DNA from 4 places in the Micromonospora sp. NPDC049204 genome. Region 4 is predicted to be linked to each of the others. Evidence: riboswitches for the same ligand, from Rfam matches in the RefSeq annotation. Region 4 holds a riboswitch; each other region holds the start of a gene.
What was found. Region 4 has a riboswitch for cyclic di-AMP ahead of AB0A90_RS07555 (NlpC/P60 family protein). Riboswitches for the same ligand answer to the same signal wherever they lie in the genome.
Positions count from the first base shown of each region.

Region 1 (5,240 bases), on a different contig from region 4:
GCGCTGCAACCGAGCATCAGGTGGATGCTGTTCGGAGACCGCTGCGAGCCGGCCGACATCCGGCTGGTGACGTCGGCGGTGGCTCGTGCCTCGCTGCGCTCGATCGGCGGGTTCCGTGCCTCCATCGGCACCCAGCACCGACTGGACACCCTCGGCGCGTTGGCGCACCTGCCGGCCGCCGCCCTGGTCGGCGACCGGGACCGGCTGACCCCGCCGCCCTGCGCCGAGTCGATCGCGGCGGCCCTCCCGGCCACCGAGCTGACCGTCTGCCCGGGCGCCGGGCACATGTTGATGATGGAGCGCCCGGACGAGGTCAACGCCGCGCTCACCGGCGTCCTGCGGCGGGTACTCACCGGGCCGACGTCCCCGATCGCCGGCGCGGCCGCCGCCGGGACGGGCGGCTGAGCGCGTTCCCGCACCTCGGGCGCGGCGGGCACGGCCCGGGGCCGTACCCTTCTGCGGTTGGCTTGCGCGGTTTCCGCCGCCTGCCGGCGACCTTCGAAGGAGCGTGTGTTGACCGACCAGACCGGCCTGGAGCAGGAGATCGCCGTCGAGCAACGACACCTCGACCGGGTGTACGCCCGACTGGCCGAACTGCGGCGCTCGGCGGTCCGCGCCGAGCGTGACGGCTACCGGATCGCCCGGGTGGGCACGTTCGGCGCGTTGGTCGAGCGCGACGCGATGGTCTTCCACGCGGCGCAGCGGCGGCACGTCCTGGACGCCGAGTACGAGGGGTTGGTCTTCGGCCGGCTGGACCTGCGGGACCGGCAGGTGCTGCACGTGGGGCGACTCGGGATCCGGGACGAGGACGCCAGCACGCTCGTCGTCGACTGGCGGGCACCCGCCGCCGCCGCTTTTTACCAGGCCACGCCGGCGCAGCCACTGGACGTGGTGCGTCGCCGCACGATCCAGTCCCGTGCCGAGCGGGTCACCCGGATCGAGGACGACCTGCTGGACCCGACCGCCGCCCCGGAGGGGATGACGGTCGTCGGCGACGGCGCCCTGCTGGCCACCCTGTCCAAGGCGACCGGCCGGGGCATGCGCGACATCGTGGCGACAATCCAGCGAGAGCAGGACGAGGCGATCCGTTCTCCCGGCTCCGGGGTGACGATCGTCGCGGGCGGCCCGGGCACCGGCAAGACCGCGGTCGCCCTGCACCGGGCGGCGTTCCTGCTCTATTCCGAGCGCAGCCGCTACGCCGGGGGCGGGATCCTGGTGGTCGGCCCGTCGGGGGTCTTCGTCGAGTACATCGCCTCGGTGCTGCCCTCGCTCGGCGAGGACACCGCCACCCTGCACTCGCTGGGCACTCTGTTTCCGGGGATGACCGCCACCCGCACCGACCCGCCCGAGGTGGCGGCGGTGAAGGGCTCGCTGCGGATGCGTCGGGTGCTGGAACGCGCGGTCCGGGACGCGGTTCCGGACGGCCCGGGTGAGCTGCGGCTGCTCTACCGGGGCACGCTGCTGCGGCTGGACCGGGCCGCGCTGGACCGGATCCGGGACCGCGCGCTGCACCGCGGCGCCCGTCGCAACGAGGTGCGCCGGGCCGGCTTCGACGGGGTGTTCGCCGCGCTCTGGGCGCAGGCCCGCGAGGTGGGCGTTCGCCTGCCGGACCAGCGGACCTTCGAGGCGGAGATCGCCGACCGGGCCGAGTTCCGCGAGTTTCTCAAGGCGTGGTGGCCCCGGCTGCACCCCCGGCACGTGCTCGGCTGGCTGGCCCGGCCGGAGCGGCTGCGCCGGTACGCGGGCGGGATCCTCTCCTCCGCGGAGATCCGGCTGCTCGGCGCCGCGTACCGGAGCCTGGAATCCGATGGGCTGACGATCGCCGACATCGCGCTGCTCGACGAGTTGGACGCCCTGCTCGGCAAGCCGGCGCAGCCGGCCAAGGCCCGCCGCGACCCGTTCCAGCTCGCTGGCGGCGTACGCGAGCTGACCACCGCGAGCGAGCGGCAGCGGGCGGCCCGGGCGGCGGCCCGGGAGCGTCCGGAGGACTACCGGGACTACGCGCACGTGGTGGTGGACGAGGCACAGGACGTCTCGCCGATGCAGTGGCGGATGGTCGGACGGCGCGGCAGCCTGGCCTCCTGGACGGTGGTGGGTGACCCCGCGCAGACCGCGTGGACCGGCGATCCGGAGGAGCTGACCCGGGCCCGGGACCAGGCGCTGGGCCGGCGTAAGCGGCACGATTTCACGCTCACCACCAACTACCGCAACTCGTCGGAGATCTTCGCGGTGGCGGCGGCGGAGATCCGCCGGCTCTACCCCGACCTGCCGCTGCCGACCGCGGTGCGCTCCACCGGGGTCGATCCGGTCGAGCTGGTGGTGCCCGCGAGCGGGTTGGAGACCGCCGTCGTGAAGGCGGCCGCCGGGCTGCTGGCCGAGGTGGAGGGCACGGTCGGGGTGATCACGCCGGTCCCCCGCCGCGACGAGGTCGCCGGTTGGCTCGACGCGCTCGACGCGCCGCGCCTACAGGTGGTGACCAGCCTGGAGGCCAAGGGCATGGAGTACGACGGGGTCGTGCTCGTCGCCCCGAGCGAGATCCGGGCGGATCCGGGTGCGGGGGTACGCACCCTGTACGTGGCGCTCTCCCGGGCCACGCAACGGCTCACCACCATCGATCCAACCGGCTGATCCGGCGCGTCTCGCCCGGCGGACCAGCGGTCCACGCCACACTTGCATACATAGCGATGTGAGCATACATTTGACCGGGCCCCAACCGGCGGCGGAAGGTGGATCTCGTGGGCGCAGGTCATGACCACCACCATGGGTCGGTCGCCAATGCCGCACACCAGCACAGGGGTCGACTCTGGGCGGCATTCGGGCTGCTCGCCGCCCTGATGGTGGTCGAGGCGGTGACCGCCCTGCACACCGGTTCACTCGCCCTGCTCTCCGACGCCGGACACATGTTCACCGACGTGCTCGGCATCGGGATGGCGCTCGCCGCGATCACCGCGACCCGCCGGGCCACCATCGACCCCCAGCGCACCTTCGGGCTCTACCGACTCGAGGTCCTCGCCGCGCTGGCCAACGCCGTTCTGCTCTCCGGCGTCGCGATCTACGTGTTGATCACCGCGATCCGCCGCTTCGGCGACCCGCACGAGGTCGTCGCCGGCCCGATGCTCGTGGTGGCCGTGCTCGGCCTGCTCGCCAACATCGCCGCCTTCGCCCTGCTCCGCGCCGGAGCCCGGGAGAGCATCAACATCCAGGGCGCCTACCTGGAGGTGCTCGGCGACCTGCTGGGCTCACTCGGCGTGATCGGCGCGGCGCTCCTCATCTCCGTCACCGACTGGTGGTGGGCCGACCCACTGGTCGCCGTCGCCATCGGCGTGTTCATCCTGCCGCGCACCTGGCGGCTGGCACGGGCCGCCGTCCGCATCCTGGTGCAGGCCGCCCCGGAGCACCTCCAGGTGACCGCCGTGCACGACCGGCTGGCCGCGGTCCCCGGGGTGGTCGAGGTGCACGACCTGCACGTCTGGACGCTCACCTCCGGCATGGACGTGGCCTCCGCGCACCTGACCATGGCACCCGGCGCCGAGGTCGGCGCGGTGCTCACCGCAGCGCGTACCGCCCTGCACGACGACTTCCGGATCGAACACGCGACGTTGCAGATCGAGCCCGGCGCCGCCTCCGGAGCCTGCGGCTCGATCGAGTGGTGACACTTTTCTCGTGACGACGTACGCACCGTCCGTCACATCGGCTGCAGCCGCCCCACCCGCACCGGTAGGCTCGGTCCCGGCCTCCACCAGGCGGCGCCCTCCAGGCGCCGGTGGCGGCCGCCGCCTAATCGCCCAACCGGGCGAACCGGGGAACCACGTTCCTGGGGTGCATCCGCGTCAGCGGTAGGGATCTTCCGTCCCGAACCCGTCAGCTAACCCGGTCGGCGGCTGACGGAAGGACATGCGCAGTGGCACCAGCACGACCACCCGCCGCCCGACTGGCGGCCCTGATCGTCGCGATGTTCGCCCTCGGCGTCGCGATCCCGGCCGGCACCGCCTCGGCCGCTCCCCCGACCGGCCTGCGGGCCGCAGCCGCACCCGACTCCGACGAGGAGGGCGGCACCCCCTCGCTCCGCGCCCAACTCGAGGCAGCCAGCAAGGGCTACCTGGACGCGAAGCGCGCTCTGGACACCTCCGTGCAGCGGCAGCAGCAACTCGCCACCCAACTGAAGACCATCGAGGTCGAGCTGGCCCAGCGCGACGGCAAGGTCGGTCAGATCGCCGGCGTGGCGTACCGCACCGGCCGGCTCGGCGCGGTGTCGGCGCTACTCAACAGCAACAGCCCGGAGGGCTTCATGGACCGGGCCGCCGCCCTGGAGGCGGTGGCCGCCAACGAGGACCGAGTGCTGCGCGATCTGCTCGCCACCAAGGACCAGGCCAACCGCACCCGGACCGCCCTGAACGGCGAGATCACCGAACAGCGCAAGCAGGTCGCGGTGATGGCCAAGCGCAAGGACCAGGCCGAACGGGCCCTGACCGTGGCCAACACCCCCAAGCCGCAGCCCACCGCCGACAGCGGCTCCAACCGGGGCACCTCCACCGCCAACGCGAAGGCGGCACCCCGCAACTCCGACGGCTCCTGGCCATCCGAGTCGTGCAGCGTCAACGACCCCACCCCCGCCAACGGCTGCATCACCCCGCGCACCCTGCACGCGCTCAACCAGGCCAAGGCCGCCGGCTTCACCCGGTACGTCTCCTGTCACCGCCCCAGCGGCTCCGGTGAACATCCCAAGGGCCGGGCCTGCGACTTCGCCGCCCAGGCGAGCGGCTTCGGCGGCAACGCCACCGGCGGCGACAAGACGTACGGCAACAACCTGGCCGCGTACTTCATCCGCAACGCCGACCGGCTCGCCGTGCTGTACGTGATCTGGTACCGGCAGATCTGGCTGCCCAGCAGCGGGTGGAAGTCGTACAGCGGCGCGAGCGGCACCCCCTCCACCGACCACACCAACCACGTACACCTGTCGGTCTACTGACCCACCCGACGGCTCCCCCGGACCGGTCCGGGGGTGATCCACTCGCAGTCGCCGACTCCGGGGTGTCCGGACGACGGGATACCCCGGAGTCGGCGATTGTCGTGTTGATCAGGATGGTGTCGCCGGGCCGGGGTACGTCGCCGGGCGTACCCCGGATGTCGTCGGCGGTCGGACGACCCGGCGCGGGTCGGCGGGCAGCATCGCGGTATGCGTCGGATCCCACCCACCGCCCGCAAGGGGCTCCTCACCCTGCACCTGGTCACCTCGCTCG
Region 1 covers NZ_JBEZDC010000004.1:274,336-279,575, reverse strand. The annotation lists gene AB0A90_RS10460 (alpha/beta hydrolase) at 1-405, shown strand, start outside; gene AB0A90_RS10455 (AAA family ATPase) at 514-2,628, shown strand; gene AB0A90_RS10450 (cation diffusion facilitator family transporter) at 2,736-3,653, shown strand; cyclic di-AMP (ydaO/yuaA leader) riboswitch at 3,765-3,896, shown strand; gene AB0A90_RS10445 (hypothetical protein) at 3,953-4,969, shown strand; gene AB0A90_RS10440 (hypothetical protein) at 5,177-5,240, shown strand, end outside.
Region 1: another riboswitch for cyclic di-AMP. It lies ahead of AB0A90_RS10445 (hypothetical protein); the one in region 4 lies ahead of AB0A90_RS07555 (NlpC/P60 family protein).

Region 2 (5,240 bases), on a different contig from region 4:
TAGCTGCGTCGAGGCGGGCGGTGGGGTCGCGGCGAGGGCGCCGCCCAGGCCGACCGCGAGCACCAGCGCGGTGATCGCCAGTCGGGTCAGCTCACGCAGTGACCGCAGCACAGCCCAACGGGCCGGGCGGATCAACACTGCGGACGACACCCGACCAACCTAACGCCTGCTCTGCCGTGGCGCAGCACGGCGATGGCCCGGGTCGGCGTGACCGCCACCACCATGTGCACTGTGGAGGGTGGGTGTCGCGTGGGTCAGACCTCGGGGGCGACCTCCGTGGTGGGCGTTTCGGCGAACAGCGCGAGCAGGTCACCGACCTGGCGGTCGGCCTCGGCGGGGTGCCGGAACCGACCGGCCGGGTTGAGGGTGTACTCGTTGCGCCGTCCGACGCGGGTGCGGTGCAGGTAACCCTCCGCCTCCAGGTCGGCGACGATCGCCTGCGCGGCCCGTTCGGTCACCCCGACCTCCGCAGCGACGTCGCGTAGCCGGGCGGTGGGGTCGCGGGCGATGGCCAGCAGCACGTGCCCGTGGTTGGTGAGGAACGTCCAGTTCCGCCCGCCGCCGGTGGCACCCGTCGCCGTGCTCCCCATCGTGTGACCGCCTCTCCGGGCGTCCGCCCTGCCCCCGGGAGTCTCGCCCGTCGTGCGTCCGGTGCGGCACCCAGGGGTCGAACCGGTGTCAACGTATGAAATCTAAATCACGCATACCTTGACGCATCTTACGGTGCGTGTGACGGTGGAGCCCGAGCCAGCGCCGCCGCCGGCCCGCTGATAAGCCCTCTGACCAGGTCAGACGCATGAAGACGAGGTGCGGGGATGAGTCGTCCTGGAACTCCCGGCGGCCAGCCGGGTTCGCAGCGGATCGCCGACCAGGCGTCCGCACCCACCGAGCCGGCCCGGGCGTACGCCGAGCTGACCGCCGGCAACCAGCGCTTCGTCAGCGGGGTCCCGCGCCACCCCAACCAGGACGCCGGGCGCCGGTCCGCCGTGGCCGACGGGCAGCATCCGTTCGCGGTGATCGTCGGCTGCTCCGACTCCCGGCTGGCCGCCGAGATCATCTTCGACCGGGGGCTGGGTGACCTGTTCGTGGTCCGCACGGCCGGGCACACGGCCGGTCCGGAGGTCCTCGGCAGCGTGGAGTACGCGGTGACCGTCCTCGGCACCCCGCTGGTGGTGGTGCTCGGCCACGACTCGTGCGGGGCGGTGCAGGCGGCGCGGGAGACCGTCGCGACCGGCACCCAGCCCCCCGGGCACCTGGGCGCGGTCGTCGATGCCGTGCTGCCCAGCCTGCGCCGGGCCGAGACCGAGGGCGTGGACGACATCGACGGGATCGTCGACATCCACATCGCGCAGACCGTCGAGGCGCTGCTCGGGCAGTCGCCCGTGCTGGCCGCCGAGGTGGCGCAGGGGCGGTGCGCGGTGGTGGGTGTGTCGTACCGGCTCGCCGCCGGGGTGGTGCGCCCGGTGGCCGCCGTGCCGGCCGGCTTCGCGGCGCTCGGCGTGCCGACCGCGTCAGCCGAACCGGTCGCGGCCGCCTGACGCGTCGAGGGCCGCCCCGCGCGACGCGGAACGGCCCTCGACGAAGGATGCTGCGGGTCAGAGCATCGACATGTGCACGTGGTCGGTGTGGTTCGACGGCCCGCTGTACGACTTCCAGCCGGTCGCCGGGAACCAGATCTGCCGGTTCCAGATCACGTAGTAGATGCCGAGCCGGTCCGCGTTGCGGATGAGGAACGCGGCGACGTTGTTGCCGTACGTCCGGGTGTCCTCGTTGTGCCAGGGTGAGAAGCCGCTCTTCTGGAGCGACCAGTCGCAGGCGCGGCCCTTCGGGTGCTCGTACGGTCCACCATTGCGGTGACAGCCGACGAACCGGGTGAAGCCGGCCCGCCTGACCTCCTTGTACGCGTGCAGTGTGCGCGGCGTGACGCAGCCGGACGTGGTGGGGTCCTTCTCGCTACAGGACTGCGCCTTCCAGTCGCCGTCGGCGGTGCGACCCGGGCCGATCTTGGCGACCGGCGAGGTGGCGTCCACCAGGCCGCCGGTGAAGCCCTTGCCGCCGACCAGGGCGAGCGCCTTGTCGGCCTCGCTCTTGCGCTTGGCCATCACGGCGGTCTGCTTCTGCTGCTCGCGGACCTCGGTGTCGAGGAGCAGTTTGGCCTGCTCGGCACGGGCCTTCACCGCGTTGACCTCGGCGAGCTTGTTCTCGTTCACCATGTTGATCTCGTCGAGCATCGCGGCGCGCTGCACGAACGTGTCCGGGGCGTTGCTCTCGAGCAGCATCGCCAGCGCACCGATCCGACCGGTCCGGTACGACTGGGAGGCGATCTGCCCGACCTGTGGCGCCAGCGCGTCCAGGTCGGCCTTGGCCCGGTCCACCTCCAGCGCCAACTCCAACTGCCGTTTCTTGGACTTGTCCAGTTTGGACTTGGCGGCGGAGTAGTCGCGGTTCACCTGCTCGATGACGTCGTTGAGCAGCTTGGGCTCGTCGTCCTCCTCGTGCCCGGACGGTGTGGGGGTCGTCGGGGCGGCGTGGGCCGGGAGGGGGCCGGCGAGCACGGTCAGTGCGGCGATCACGGCCACCACGGGTGTCAGCCAGCGGCGTAGGGGTGCCGTCACAATGTTCCCTTCCGTCGACCGCCGACCGGGTTAGCTGACGGGTTCGGGGCGGAAGTGGCCCCTACCGCTGACGCGGATTCACCCCACACACCTGGGTCCCCGGCTCGCCGGTTGGCGATTGGGCGGTGGCACCGCAGGCGCCGCTTCGCGCCTTCATCGGTAACCGGCAGCGAGGTTACCCGAGAGTCGACTGGGTGAGCTACGCCTGGATGCCGACCAAAAGTGTCATTTCGCCATAGCGTTGGGTGACCAGTGACGCGGTTCTCAGGGGGGAGGCCCGATCTGGTCACGCTGAGGAGTGTCACCATGCCGTATCCGTGCTCCTGTTCGACTCCGGCCACCCGTCGGTGGCGGTGGATGGGGGCGGGGTCCGCGTCTGGTCCGGCTCGTCGGGTCGAGAGGTGCGCGGTGAGCTGAGGGCGGCCAGCGCCTCCGCCCGGTCGGCCTGGGGGCGCGGCCGAGCGACCTCGGCGGGCGGCGTGGTCTCGGTGCGCCCGGCGGCGGTCACGATCGCGGCCAGCCCGGTGGTCAGTGGCACGGCGGCGATCAGCCCGAGGGTGGCGACCGCGCTACGGACGATCTCCTGCGCGAGGAACTCGCTGGTGAGCAACTGCCCGATCGGCCGCGCGTCGGCGGTGAGCAGGAGCAGCAGGGGCAGCGACGCGCCCGCGTACGCCAGCACGATGGTGTTGACAGTGGAGGCGATGTGCGCCCGGCCGACGCGGGTCGCCGCGCGGTACAGCTGCAAGCGGGTCAGCCCGGGATTGGCGTTCGACAGCTCGGTGACGGTGGCCGCCTGGGTGACCGTCACGTCGTCGAGCACCCCGAGCGAACCGATGATGATCCCGGCGAGCAGCAGGCCGTGCAGGTCCACGTCACCCTGGAACATCGACAGTGTCGTGGCGTCCTCACTGCCGAAGCCGGTGAGGTGGGTCGCCGCGGTGGCGACGGTGGCGAGCGCGCCGGTCAGCACCAGGCTGCCCAGGGTGCCGAGCACCGCGACCGAGGTCTGCGCGGTGACGCCGTGGGTCAGATAGAGCACCACGAACATGATCAGGGCGGCACCGACCACCGCCACCAGCAGCGGTGACCGGCCGGCGCCGATGCCCGGCAGCACGAAGGTGAGCAGGATGGCGAAGCTGGCCGCCAACCCGGCGAGCGCGGCCAACCCCCGCCACCGGCCGAACGCGACGATCGCGGCGGCGAAGACCACCGCCAGCCACACCAGCGGGGTGCCGCGCTGATGCTCGGCGATGTTCCAGTTGCTGACCGTGGGATCGGTCGGATCGGTCAACTCGACCAGGATGATCTCGTCGCCGACGTCGACACGTGGCGCGCCCGGCCCGTCGGGCACCGGTGTCTGCACCTGCTGGCCGGCGGCGGGCCCCTCGTCCACGCGGACGTCGACAGTGCCGCACGGCCCGGTGCCGACTCTGGGTGTGCCCTCGGGGCTCTCCGGCAGCGGCGGGCACGGCTCGGTCACCACCCGCGTCACCGTGCCGGCGTAGCGCGGCACGTCCGCTCCGCCGTCGGTCTGCGGTGCTCCTCCGCGCGGCCAGAGCAGCGCCGCGGCGACCACGGTGGCGACGAAGAGGGGCACCACGGTCATGACGAGGATCCGTCGCACCCGGGGTGGGGCGGACGGAGTGGGACGGGCGTGGTCGGAACCCAAGTCGAGACTCCCAACGATCCGGTGCGGGATACGTGTCAGCGCGCCGCGCGGTTCAGTGTCCTCGCCGAAAGGCGGCGCGAGGCGCGGCGGATCGCGGACCGACGACCACGCGATCACGGACGGTCAGTGCCCGGCCCCGGTTGCCCGGAAACCGACCCCGCGCCCGCGGGTGCCGGCACCCGCGGGCGTGTCGTCAACCGCGCTTCATCAGCCGGCCGACCGCCGCCATCATCTCGGTGGCCATCTCGTCGGCCCGACCTTCGGCGGCCCCCTCGTGCATGCAGTGCCGGGCGTGCCCGTCGAGCAGCCCCAGCGCCACCTTGTCCAGGGCGGCCTGGATCGCGGAGATCTGGGTGAGCACGTCGATGCAGTAGCGGTCGTCGTCGACCATCTTCTCGATGCCGCGGACCTGACCCTCGACTCGGCGGAGGCGCGCGAGCAGCTGGTCCTTGCTGGCGGTGTACCCGCGGATCGGAGTGGGTGCGCTCATGCCGACCAGGATAGCCTACCCCTGGGGGGTATGGTACGGTGCAGTCCGGTGGTGATACCCCCACCGGGTACCGGTACGGCGAAGGAGACGATCCGATGGTCAACACGACGTTCCAGGTGCAGGGAATGACCTGTGGGCACTGCGTCAGCGCGGTGAGCGCCGAGGTCGGCGCCATCGCGGGAGTCCGCGACGTCCAGGTCGACCTCGCGACCGGGCAGGTCACCGTGAGCAGCGAGCAGCCGCTGGACGTTCAGGTCGTCCGGGCCGCTGTCGACGAGGCCGGCTACGACCTCGTCGACGCGTGAGCGGAGGGGCCGACATGCGTACCGGGACGAGACTTGTCGGATTCGCTGTCGGCCTCGCGGCGATCTTCGGAGCGACGTACGGCATCGGCCGGGTGGCCGACCGCGCCCCGGTCGCCGAGAGCCGGCACGACGGGGGCACCGAGAGCCGGCACGACAGT
Region 2 covers NZ_JBEZDC010000013.1:215,147-220,386, forward strand. The annotation lists gene AB0A90_RS24210 (hypothetical protein) at 1-150, opposite strand, end outside; gene AB0A90_RS24215 (MarR family winged helix-turn-helix transcriptional regulator) at 255-590, opposite strand; gene AB0A90_RS24220 (carbonic anhydrase) at 816-1,538, shown strand; gene AB0A90_RS24225 (hypothetical protein) at 1,596-2,615, opposite strand; cyclic di-AMP (ydaO/yuaA leader) riboswitch at 2,620-2,750, opposite strand; gene AB0A90_RS24230 (YibE/F family protein) at 2,917-4,287, opposite strand; gene AB0A90_RS24235 (metal-sensitive transcriptional regulator) at 4,481-4,777, opposite strand; gene AB0A90_RS24240 (copper ion binding protein) at 4,873-5,082, shown strand; gene AB0A90_RS24245 (hypothetical protein) at 5,097-5,240, shown strand, end outside.
Region 2: another riboswitch for cyclic di-AMP. It lies ahead of AB0A90_RS24225 (hypothetical protein); the one in region 4 lies ahead of AB0A90_RS07555 (NlpC/P60 family protein).

Region 3 (5,240 bases), on a different contig from region 4:
CGGGGGCGAGCCCGCTACGCGCTGTACTCGGCCACCAAGGCGGCCCTGGTCAACCTCACCCAGGCGCTCGCCGACGAGTGGGCCGACGTCGGCGTCCGCGTCAACTGCATCAACCCGGAGCGCACCGCCACGCCGATGCGCACGCGGGCCTTCGGCGAGGAGCCGGAGCACACCCTGCTCGCCGCCGAGGCCGTCGCCCAGTCGTCACTCGACGTGCTGATCTCCGACCTGACCGGCCAGGTCATCGACGTACGCCGAGCGCCCGGCGACGGTCCCACGCCGAGCGTGCCGGCCCAGACCGGTCAGGTCGACGCGCCGGTCGGCGCGGCGTCGACGAACTGACCCCGGCCGGCGGCGGAACCACGAACGGAGCGACATGCGCGGCGACCTGGTCCGAAAGCTGGCCGCCCGGTGCCTGAGCACCGGACTGGCCGTGCTGGCCTTTGCCGTGCTGGCGCTCACCGGCGCCACCGGCTGGGGGCTGGCGCTGGCCGTCGCCGCGCTGGCCGCCTCGGCCGCCGAGCAGCGGATCCGGCCCAACGCCGACCTCGTCGCGGAGACGACGCTGATCGCGGCCGCGATCCTGGTCGGTTACTCCCGGCGGTTGGACGACGGGCTCCACCTCACGCTCGTCGCCACCGCGCTGGTGCTGCTGGGACTGGTGCTGCTGGTGGGGCCCCTGCGTACCGCCGGCAACCTGGAGATCCGCACGGCCAACCTGCCGGTCCGGGCCTGGACGCCACTGATCGCCGACCGGCTCGGCACCGCCCTGCTCGGGCTGCTCGCCGTCCTGGCGCTCGCCGCCGCGCTCACCCTGCCGGCCGGCGTGGCGTTGGCCGCCAGCCTGCTGGTCGCCGCGGGCACCGGAGTGGTCGCCCTGGACCTGGCCCGGCGGCGGTTCCGGCCGGGAGCCGGCGGCGGGCCGGCGGCCCGGGCACTGCGCCGGCACCAACCGGAGTTCCTGCTCTACTTCTCCGCGCCGCCCGGCTCGGAATACCAGGTCACCATGTGGCTGCCGTACCTGGAGCGAATCGGCCGGCCGTTCCTGGTCGTGCTGCGCGAGCCGGAGTTCCTGGCCCCGATCGCCGCGGCCACCGACGCGCCGGTGGTCTACTGCCCCACCCTGCGGGCCATGGACGAGGCGCTGGTGCCGAGCCTGCGGGCGGCGTTCTACGTCAACCACGGCGCGAAGAACAGCCACTGCATCCGCTTCACCCAGCTCACCCACGTCCAGTTGCACCACGGCGACAGCGACAAGGCGCCGAGCGCCAACCCGGTGTCCGGGATCTTCGACCGGATCTTCGTGGCCGGCCCGGCGGCGATCGACAGGTACGCCCGCGCCGGGGTGCGGATCCCGGCGGACAAGTTCGTGGTGGTGGGCCGCCCGCAGGTGGAGTCGATCGAGGTACGCCCCGAGCCGGCCCGGGGGTTGACGACGCCGACCGTGCTCTACACCCCGACCTGGACCGGGCACCACGCCGACGCCGACTACTGCTCGCTGCCGGTCGCCGAGGGGCTGCTGCGGCGGCTGCTGGAGCGCGGCGCGACGGTGATCCTGCGGTCCCACCCGTACACGGCGCAGAACCCGGCCTCGGCACGGCAGTTGGGCCGGCTGACCGAGATGCTCGTCGCCGATCGTGCCCGCAGCGGACGCCAGCACGTCGTCGGTGCGACGGCCCGCGAGCTGAGCCTGACCGAGTGCGTGAACCGGTCCGACGCGCTGATCTCCGACGTGTCCGGGGTGATCTCGGACTACCTCTACTCCAGCAAGCCGTACGCGGTCACCGACATGGGCGACGAGGGCGACCGGTTCACCGAGCGGTTCCCGCTGGCCGCGTCGGGTTACGTGCTGCGCCGCGATCTGTCCAACGTGGACGAGGTGTTGACCGCGCTGCTGGACACCGACCCGCTGGCCGCGGAGCGCTGGGCCACCCGCCGGCGTTACCTGGGTGACTTCCCCGCCACGTCGTACGCCGAGGCGTTCCTGACCGCCGCGCGCCGGGAGCTGACGGCGTCGGAGGACCCCGCGGCCGAACGCTCGCCGCAGCTCTCCCCCCTCGCCTGACCCGGGCTGACGGCCCAAACCCTCAGCGGTACGCGTCGAGCAGCGCCAGCACGGCCGCCGGGTTCTCCACGTGCGCGTTGTGCCCGAGACCGGGCAGCGTGGCGACCGGCACGCCGTACTCCTTGAGCTGCGCGTCGGTGACCATCGGGTCGTGCTCGCCGCGCGCCAGCAGCACCGGTACGTCGGTCGCCGTCAGCAGTCCGGTCAGGTCGGGCTCGCCGACGGCGAAGGCGTTCGGATCCATGGCGAGCCGCCACCGGCCGTCGACCTGACGGAGGCCGGCGTCCACCACCGGGTGGTCCGGCGGGAGCAGGCCGGCCAGCCCGGAGACGCGCAGGTAGCGGCGGGCCGCCTCGGTACGGCTGGCGAACCAGCTCACCGGGCGGGCGGCCAGTTCGGCGGCCCGTTCCAGTTCGGCGGGCGACCAGAGCGCCTTGATCCCCAAGCCGACCACCGCGTCCACCGGCATACCGGCGTCGCGCGCGGCCAACGCGAGGCCCACCACGCCACCCAGCGAGTGCCCGAGCACGACGAGCCGGTCGTCGGGGGCGAGGGCCGGCGCGATCCGCTCGGCGAAGCCGGCGAAGGAGTACGACGGCAGCGGCGACGCCCAGCCGTGGCCCGCGAGGTCCGGTGCCAGCCACCGGCCGGGCCAGTGTTGCTCCAGGTACGGCGCCCAGGGCAACCACACGTCACCGGTGGCCCCCAGGCCGTGCAACAGCAGCAGGACCGGCCGTCGACCGGCGTGACCACCCGATTCATCCACCACGGCCGCAGTCTCCCACGGTTCACGGCCAGGGACGAGAGTCGTCGACGGGGGCGTACCGCCGTGGAGGACGCGACGGGCGCCGGCCCCTCGTGAGGGACGGCGCCCGTGGCGGTCAGCGTGCCGGGTCAGGCGGAGTAGCCCCGGCTGGCGATCCAGTTGGCCAGGTCGATGGTGGTGACCCAGTACGACGGGTCGGCCGGGTTCGCCGAGTCGGCGATACGTACCGTGCGGCCGTTGTCCTTGTAACCCACGACGGCGATGTAGTGGCCGCCGCCGTAGGAGTGCCAGGAGCCGTCGGTGTCGGTGGCGTCCCCGACGACGTTGGCGACCACGCCGCGGCCGTCGGTGATGGCCTTGACGACGTCGGCCTGGAGGCGGTCCATCTGCGCCGGGCTGGGCGCGCCGACGAACATCCGGGTCCGGTACGGGGAGCCCTTCACCTCGGCGTTGAGCACCCGGGTGGTGTCCTCGGCCGAGTTGGTGCCCATCTCGGTGGTGCCCAGTTCGGCGCCGAGTTCCTCCTGGGTCCGGTCGATCCCGGTGGCGCTGAGCGCGTTGCGGGTGGCCGCCGGGCCGCAGTTGTAGTACGTGTTCTGCGCCTCGTACTCGTAGTCGAGCACCTTTGTCGCGGGCGGCTTCGGCCGCTCCGGCTTCCGGGTCAGGTCCGGGTTGCTGCTGGCCTTGGCGGCGGGCGCCGCGGCGCTGGTGGCCGGGGCGGCGCTGCTCGGCGCGGCGCTCGCCGACGGAGACGCGTCCCGCACCTCGCCCCGGGAGGCGGCGACGTCGGTGCGCATCTCGGCGACAGTGGTCGCGGTGCGCTGGCCGGCCGGCGCGTCGTCGGCGGTGGCGAGCAGGGTGCCGGTGGTGGCGGCGAGCACGAGGGCCGCGGCGGAGGCGGCGACGATCTGGTACGGGCGCTCGGTCGCGAGGCGGCGGAGCTGACGCTGCATGGTGTGCTTCACGGGGTCCTCCACGGTCGGGGGGAGAGCGGCACACCGGGGCCGGACCGGTATCCGGGCAGGCGCCATCGCGCGGACGGTGGTCCGCGGGTGGTGAACCGCTCAGGGGAACGCCCGGCGTGGCCGGGCGGTGAGGCGATGACCCGGGGGGTCAGCTCACCGTCACTGGACGGATGAGCGGGGGCACCGCTGTGCCGTGGAGGCGAGGGAACAGCCGAGGGGTGGAGAGGTGCTGCACGAGGATGGAACTCCTTCCGACACCGCCTACCGGGTTAGCTGACGGATTCGGGCGGGAAGATCGCCCTACCGCGGGCCGTGGCTCGCGGATTCACCCCGGACGTACTGATGGGTCCCCGGTTCGTTCATGACGATTGAGCGGGTCGGCGCGGCGTCGCCTGTTGCGATCGGTTACCGCACCGGACGGGACGACACTACTGGCCCGTTCACACCATGCCAAGCCAGGTTCACCTGCGTAAACCCGAATCGGCGCGACAATTTCTGCGCGTTCTGCCGCTGATGTGACTCGATGGGACAAGCGGTTACGGTGACGCCTGTGGGCGACAACCGGACAGGTCGCCGAAACTGCGGTCAGAATCCCGGGAACAATCGCGCCGAACGTGCCGGACGCCCGATTCCACATTCCGTGACCGGGCTCACACAACAGATCGGGCTCAACCCGCGCGGGCCGGGCGCCAGCGTGCCACCACGGCGGGACGGGCCGCCCCGCGCACCAGCCGGCGGGCGGGTGCCCGACTCGGCCGCAGCCGGGCCGTTGCCGCGCACGCCTCCTCGGCAAGGGTGCGCGCCGACTCGGCGGCCAGTTCCGCAGCCCGCCAGGCGGCCCGCTCCGCGCTGGCGGCGGCCTGGTGGTCGGCCCGTCTCGCGTCCCGGATCGACCGGCTGAGCAGCGCTTCCTGCTCGACCGGGTGCCGCCGGGGATCCCAGCCGTGCCGGTGCCCGAACACGTCGCTGAGCTGCGCCATGCTCAGGTCGCCCCGCCAGTACGCCGCCGTGGCCGCGCGGTGCAGGTAGCGCTCCCGGGCGGCGTACTCGGCGGGGGTGCGGGGCGTGGCCGGGCTGGGCAGCGCCCCGGACCCCGCGAAGCGGCGCGCGGCGGTGTCCGCCTCGTCGTAGCGCGCCCAGGCGCGTTCGGCCTGCTCCTGACTGGCCAGCCAGGCATCGCGTCGCCGCTGGGCCGTCCGGGCCGCGCCGGCCGCCGCGACGGCCACCTCCTCGGCGTACCGGCGCCGGTCGACGATCGCGGCCGCCGCCACCTCACGCGCGGTCGGCACGGCCGGGGACGGGTCGGCGGTGGGCCGGTCCTCTTCGGGCCGGGCGACAAGCACGGCGAGCACGCCGAGCGCCAGCAGGAACAGGGCCGACCAGATGGCAGCGGCCTGCGGTACCTCGGTTACGAACTGGTAGAAGACGGTGGTCTCCATGGTCG
Region 3 covers NZ_JBEZDC010000005.1:290,872-296,111, forward strand. The annotation lists gene AB0A90_RS12770 (bifunctional cytidylyltransferase/SDR family oxidoreductase) at 1-342, shown strand, start outside; gene AB0A90_RS12775 (CDP-glycerol glycerophosphotransferase family protein) at 377-2,065, shown strand; gene AB0A90_RS12780 (alpha/beta fold hydrolase) at 2,088-2,834, opposite strand; gene AB0A90_RS12785 (C39 family peptidase) at 2,960-3,808, opposite strand; cyclic di-AMP (ydaO/yuaA leader) riboswitch at 4,040-4,181, opposite strand; gene AB0A90_RS12790 (hypothetical protein) at 4,465-5,235, opposite strand.
Region 3: another riboswitch for cyclic di-AMP. It lies ahead of AB0A90_RS12785 (C39 family peptidase); the one in region 4 lies ahead of AB0A90_RS07555 (NlpC/P60 family protein).

Region 4 (5,240 bases):
GTGCGTGGAGCGGGTGACGGGAATCGAACCCGCACTGTCAGCTTGGGAAGCTGATGTTCTGCCATTGAACTACACCCGCAAGCGGCACCACTGTACCCGAGTCGTCGAGCCCGTGCACCCAGGTACCCCGCCCGCCGCTCGGCCCGGGTTGATCCACTCGGGTGTCTTGGAAGTCGGGGTATCCGAGCTGCGGGACACCGCGACATCACCGAAACCGAGTTGGTCATGCCGGGCGACCGCCGGCCGGACGCGGGGCGGACAGCCGAATGCCGGCTCCGTCAGCACGGAGCCGGCACCGGCTGTCGCTGGGCCGTGGTCTAGGCGGCCGTGCACTGGACGTCACGGCTACGGCGGGTCGGGCGGGTCTGCGGCACGCTGAGCGGCGCGGGCGCCATCGCCGATGGCGCCCGCGGGTCGAGCCAGACCCGAACGGCCGGCCGGCCCGGCGCGAGGCCTGGGACGCCGGTGATGTGCTGCTCGCGGCGGGTCAGCATCGCCACGTCGATGGTGAACTCGAACAGCTGCCAGTCGACCTGCGGCTCGGCGCGGGCGCCCTGCGCCAACCGGGCGACTCGCGCCGGATCGGTCACCGGGCGGGCATGACCCGCCACGTACGCCTCGTCGTCGCTCTCCTCCGGCGGGAACGAGTGCAGCGCGTAGCGGCCGTCGCGTTCGAGGTCACGGCGCTTCGGGGAGTCGATGATGAAGCAGAACAGACCCTCGTCGGTGATGACCGGGGAGACCGGATGGACCCGGGGCCCGCCGTCGGCACGGACCGTGGCCAGATAGCCGAAGCCCGGCCCGTACTGCTGGAGGAGAACGCGGATCCCGTCGGCGAGTCGGGGCTCGTCGGCGGCGAATTCGGACCAGGAAGCCATGTGGGCATTCTATCGAACAAATGTACGAGCGGCGACCTCGACGCGCTGGTCACCGGCACCGAATTCGGGGGTTTTGAGGCCCGCGGCTAAGGTGGTCCGATGCTGCTCTCCGACCGCGACCTGGTCTCCGAGATCAAGGCCGGCACGCTGGGCCTGGAGCCGTTCGAGCCCACCCTGGTCCAACCTTCCAGCATCGACGTACGGCTGGACCGGCTTTTCCGGGTCTTCAACAACCACCTCTACACCCACATCGACCCGGCGATGCAGCAGGACGACCTGACGTCGGCGGTCGAGGTGCCCGACGGGGAGCCGTTCGTGCTGCACCCCGGGGAGTTCGTGCTCGCCTCGACGCTTGAGGTCATCTCGCTGGGCGACCAGCTCGCCGGCCGGCTGGAGGGCAAGAGTTCACTGGGGCGGCTCGGGCTGCTGACGCACTCCACCGCCGGCTTCATCGACCCCGGCTTCTCCGGTCACGTCACGCTCGAACTCTCGAACGTGGCGAACCTGCCCATCACTCTCTGGCCGGGCATGAAGATCGGGCAGCTCTGCATCTTCCGGCTCTCCTCGCCGGCCGAGCACCCGTACGGCTCGGCGGTCTACGGCTCGCGCTACCAGGGGCAGCGGGGGCCGACGCCCAGCCGCGCCTGGCAGCACTGGCGCACCTGGCCCACCCGCTGACCCCGTGAACGACGAGGGCCCGCCGCGACGAGTCGCGGCGGGCCCTTCGGTCAGTACCCCTGATCAGCCTGGACGGCCGTAGCTGTGGATCGGGCCGTCGTCGACCTTCTTCATCTTGACCGGTTGACCGGCCTGCGAGGCGTGCACCACCCAGCCGCCACCGACGTACATGCCGACGTGGTGGATGTCGCTGTAGTAGAAGACCAGGTCGCCGGGGCGCAGGTCGGCCTTGCTGACGTTCTTGGTGACGCGGCTCTGCGCGGCGGCGTTGTGCGGCAGGGACACCCCGGCCTTCGCCCAGGCGGCCAGCATCAGCCCGGAGCAGTCGTACGAGTTCGGACCCTCGGCACCCCAGACGTAGGGCTTGCCGATCTGCGCGCAGGCGAACTTGACCGCCGTGCCCGCGGCGCCGCCGGGATAGCTGCCGGGGCAGGGAGCTGGGCGCAACGGACCGCCGCCACCGCTGCCGTACACCTTGAGGCGCAGCTTCTGCAGCTTGTCGATCTCCTCGTTGATCTGCTTCTTCTTCGCCGCCAACTGAGCCTCGGTACGGGTCAGCTGGGTCACCATCTCGTCGAGTGGCGCCTTCTGCCTGGCCAGCTCGTCGCGCAGGTCGGCCACCTCGCGGACGTCCTGCTGCTGGTTGTGCGCGAAGCGGTCGAGCATTTCGAGCTGGCCGACCACCTCGCTGGGTGACTGGCTGCCCAGCACCGCGTTGACGGTCAGCACGTTCTCGCCCTTGTAGGCGCGTACGGCCAGGGCACTGACCTTGTCCATGGCGGCGTCGACCTGACGCTCCAGCGGGGCGATCCGGGCGGCCAGCGCCTGGGCCTGCCTGCGCTTGTTGGCGAGGTCGATGCGGGTGGCGTTGTGCTGTTCGATGACCGGTTCGAGTTTGTTCCAGTCGGCGTCGATCTGGCGTTCGATCTCGGCGACGGACGGGTCGGCGTGGGCCGCCGTGGCGCTGCCGGTCAGGACGACGGCGACGCCGGCCAGGGCGGCGAGCGCGGTGGTGAAGCGGGACCAGCGTGGGCGCGGCGCGATCGACGGCGGGCCGGCTGCTGCCGACCGCTCGGACGACGGCCGCGGGGCATGGAGTGCCACCGGGGTTCCGTACTCCTTCTTCCTGACCGCCTACCGGGTTAGCTGACGGGTTCGGGCGGGAAGTGGGCGCCCTACCGCAGGGACTGCGGATTCACCCCGGGGGACGTGGGTCCCCGGTTCGTTCGGAAACGACTCGGCGGTGTCGGACCGTTACCGCCCGGGCTGGACGGAGCTGCTATCGGGCCGACGAATGACCAGAGTAGAGACGCTTGTTACCACTCCGCAACCCGTGCGGCCGTGACACTCCGTACCGATCGGAGAGGATCACCGGCCGTAGGTGAAGAATTCTTTCCCAACGAGTCGACACATAGAAAGGTATTGACGCGGACTCCCGGACGGCGCGAGGGTGACCTCACCTTCATCCGTGAAATCTAGGGGGTTCGATGCACCATCCAACCCTGCTCCTCGGCCGGCGTGCGCTGCTCGCCGCCGCCGTGGTCGCCGCCGCGACCGCGGTCCCACCACCCGCAACCGCCGCCGCACCCACGGCCGACCGCCAGCAGCGGTACGCCGCCGCGGCGGCCGAGTACGGCGTACCGACCGACGTGCTGCTCGGCGTCTCCTACCTGGAGTCCCGCTGGGACAGCAACGCCGGCACACCCAGCACCAGTGGCGGCTACGGCCCCATGCACCTGACCGACGCCCGACACGTGACCGCCCTGCCCGTGGGCGGCCACCACGACACCGGCACCGAGGACCCGCGTGGCGACAACTCCCGCACCGCGCTGGCACCCGCGCCCCGGCCGGCCGAGGACCCGGCGCCACCCGCCGCCGCCTTGCAGACCGTGGATGCCGCCGCCGCGCTGACCGGCGCGACCCCCGACGCGCTGCGCACCGACGCCGACGTCAACATCCGGGGCGGGGCCGCGCTGCTGGCCTCGTACCAGCGGGAGTTGGGCGCGCCGGTCGGTGCCGGCACCGACCCGGCCAGCTGGTACGGCGCGGTGGCCCGCTACGCCGGCGCGGACAGCGCCGACGCCGCGGCGGCCTTCGCCGACGAGGTCTTCACCACCATCGGCAGCGGCGAGTCGCGGGTGACCGACGACGGCCAGCGGATCACGCTGCCGGCCCGGACGATCCGGCCGCAGCGATCGTGGCTGGACCGGCTGGGTCTGCGTCGGCTCGCCCGCCCGGACGGGCTGGAATGCCCCCGGACCATCTCCTGCGAGTGGATCCCGGCGCCCTACGCGGCGTTCGGCGACGGGGACTACGGCAACCACGACCTGTCCGACCGGCCCGCCCGGCAGAAGATCGAGTACATCGTCATCCACGACACCGAGGGAAGCTGGGCCACCACCCTGCGACTCGTCCAAGACCCGACCTACGTGAGCTGGCACTACACGCTGCGCTCGGTGGACGGGCACATCGCCCAGCACGTCAAGACCAAGGATGTCGCCTGGCACGCCGGCAACTGGTACGTCAACGCCAAGGCGGTCGGGCTGGAGCACGAGGGCTTCGCGGCGCAGGGCACCTGGTACACCGAGGCGATGTACCGGACCTCGGCGAAGTTGGTCCGACACCTCGCGCTGCGGCTGGGCGTCCCGCTGGACCGCCAGCACATCATCGGCCACGACAACGTGCCCGGCACCATCGCCGCGAACGTCCGTGGAATGCACTGGGACACCGGCCCGTACTGGGACTGGAACCACTACTTCGAGCTGCTGCACGCGCCCCGGTTGGACACCGGCACCCCCGCCACCGGTCTGGTCCGGATCGACCCGGACTTCGCCACCAACCAGCCGGCGTTCGTCGGCTGCGTCACCGCCGGCGTGCCGTGCGCGCCACGCGGCTCCTCGGCGGTGGTGCTGCGCTCCGCGCCGGCCGCGGACGCGCCACTGGTGAACGACGTCGCGCTCCGCCCCGACGGCACCCCGAACACCATGGAGGTGTCGGATCACGGCGCCCGCGCCTCCGCCGGCCAGACGTACGCGCTGGCCGGCCGGCAGGGCGACTGGACGGCGATCTGGTATCTCGGGCAACGCGCCTGGTTCCACAACCCGGCGTCCGCGCCCACCGCCAGCTGGACGGTCGGCCTGGTGGCCACTCCGAAGCCCGGCCGGACCACCATCCCGGTGTACGGACGGGCCTACCCGGAACAGGCGGCCTACCCGGCCGGCGTGCCCTACCAGACGATCTCGCCACTGCAGTACACCCTTGCCGCCGGGCAGCGGTACGCCGTCGGCGCGGTGCTGCCGGGCGAGTACTACCGGGCCAGCACTGTCGACGGCTCCTCGCCCGGTGACTGGACGGTGATCCGCGGCAAGAACAGGTACGCGCAGATCCAGTTCGGCCACCGCATCATGTACGTCGACCTGGCCGACGTGCAGCTCCTGCCGTCCCCGGTGGGCGCACCCCGCTGACAACGACGACGGCCCCCGGTCGGTGACCGGGGGCCGTCGTGTCGCACGGGGTGGATCAGCCAGGTCTGCGGAACCCGGCGACGGGCATCGTGTTGATGCTGGACACCTGCACCGGTTTACCGGCTCGTGGTGCGTGCACCATCTGGTTGTTACCCAGATACAGCCCGACATGACTCAGGCCCGAGTAGAAGAAGACCAGGTCACCAGGACGAGCCTCGGA
Region 4 covers NZ_JBEZDC010000003.1:321,530-326,769, reverse strand. The annotation lists tRNA gene AB0A90_RS07570 (tRNA-Gly) at 6-79, opposite strand; gene AB0A90_RS07565 (pyridoxamine 5'-phosphate oxidase family protein) at 318-878, opposite strand; gene dcd (dCTP deaminase) at 978-1,556, shown strand; gene AB0A90_RS07555 (NlpC/P60 family protein) at 1,620-2,660, opposite strand; cyclic di-AMP (ydaO/yuaA leader) riboswitch at 2,674-2,809, opposite strand; gene AB0A90_RS07550 (N-acetylmuramoyl-L-alanine amidase) at 3,044-5,020, shown strand; gene AB0A90_RS07545 (NlpC/P60 family protein) at 5,076-5,240, opposite strand, start outside.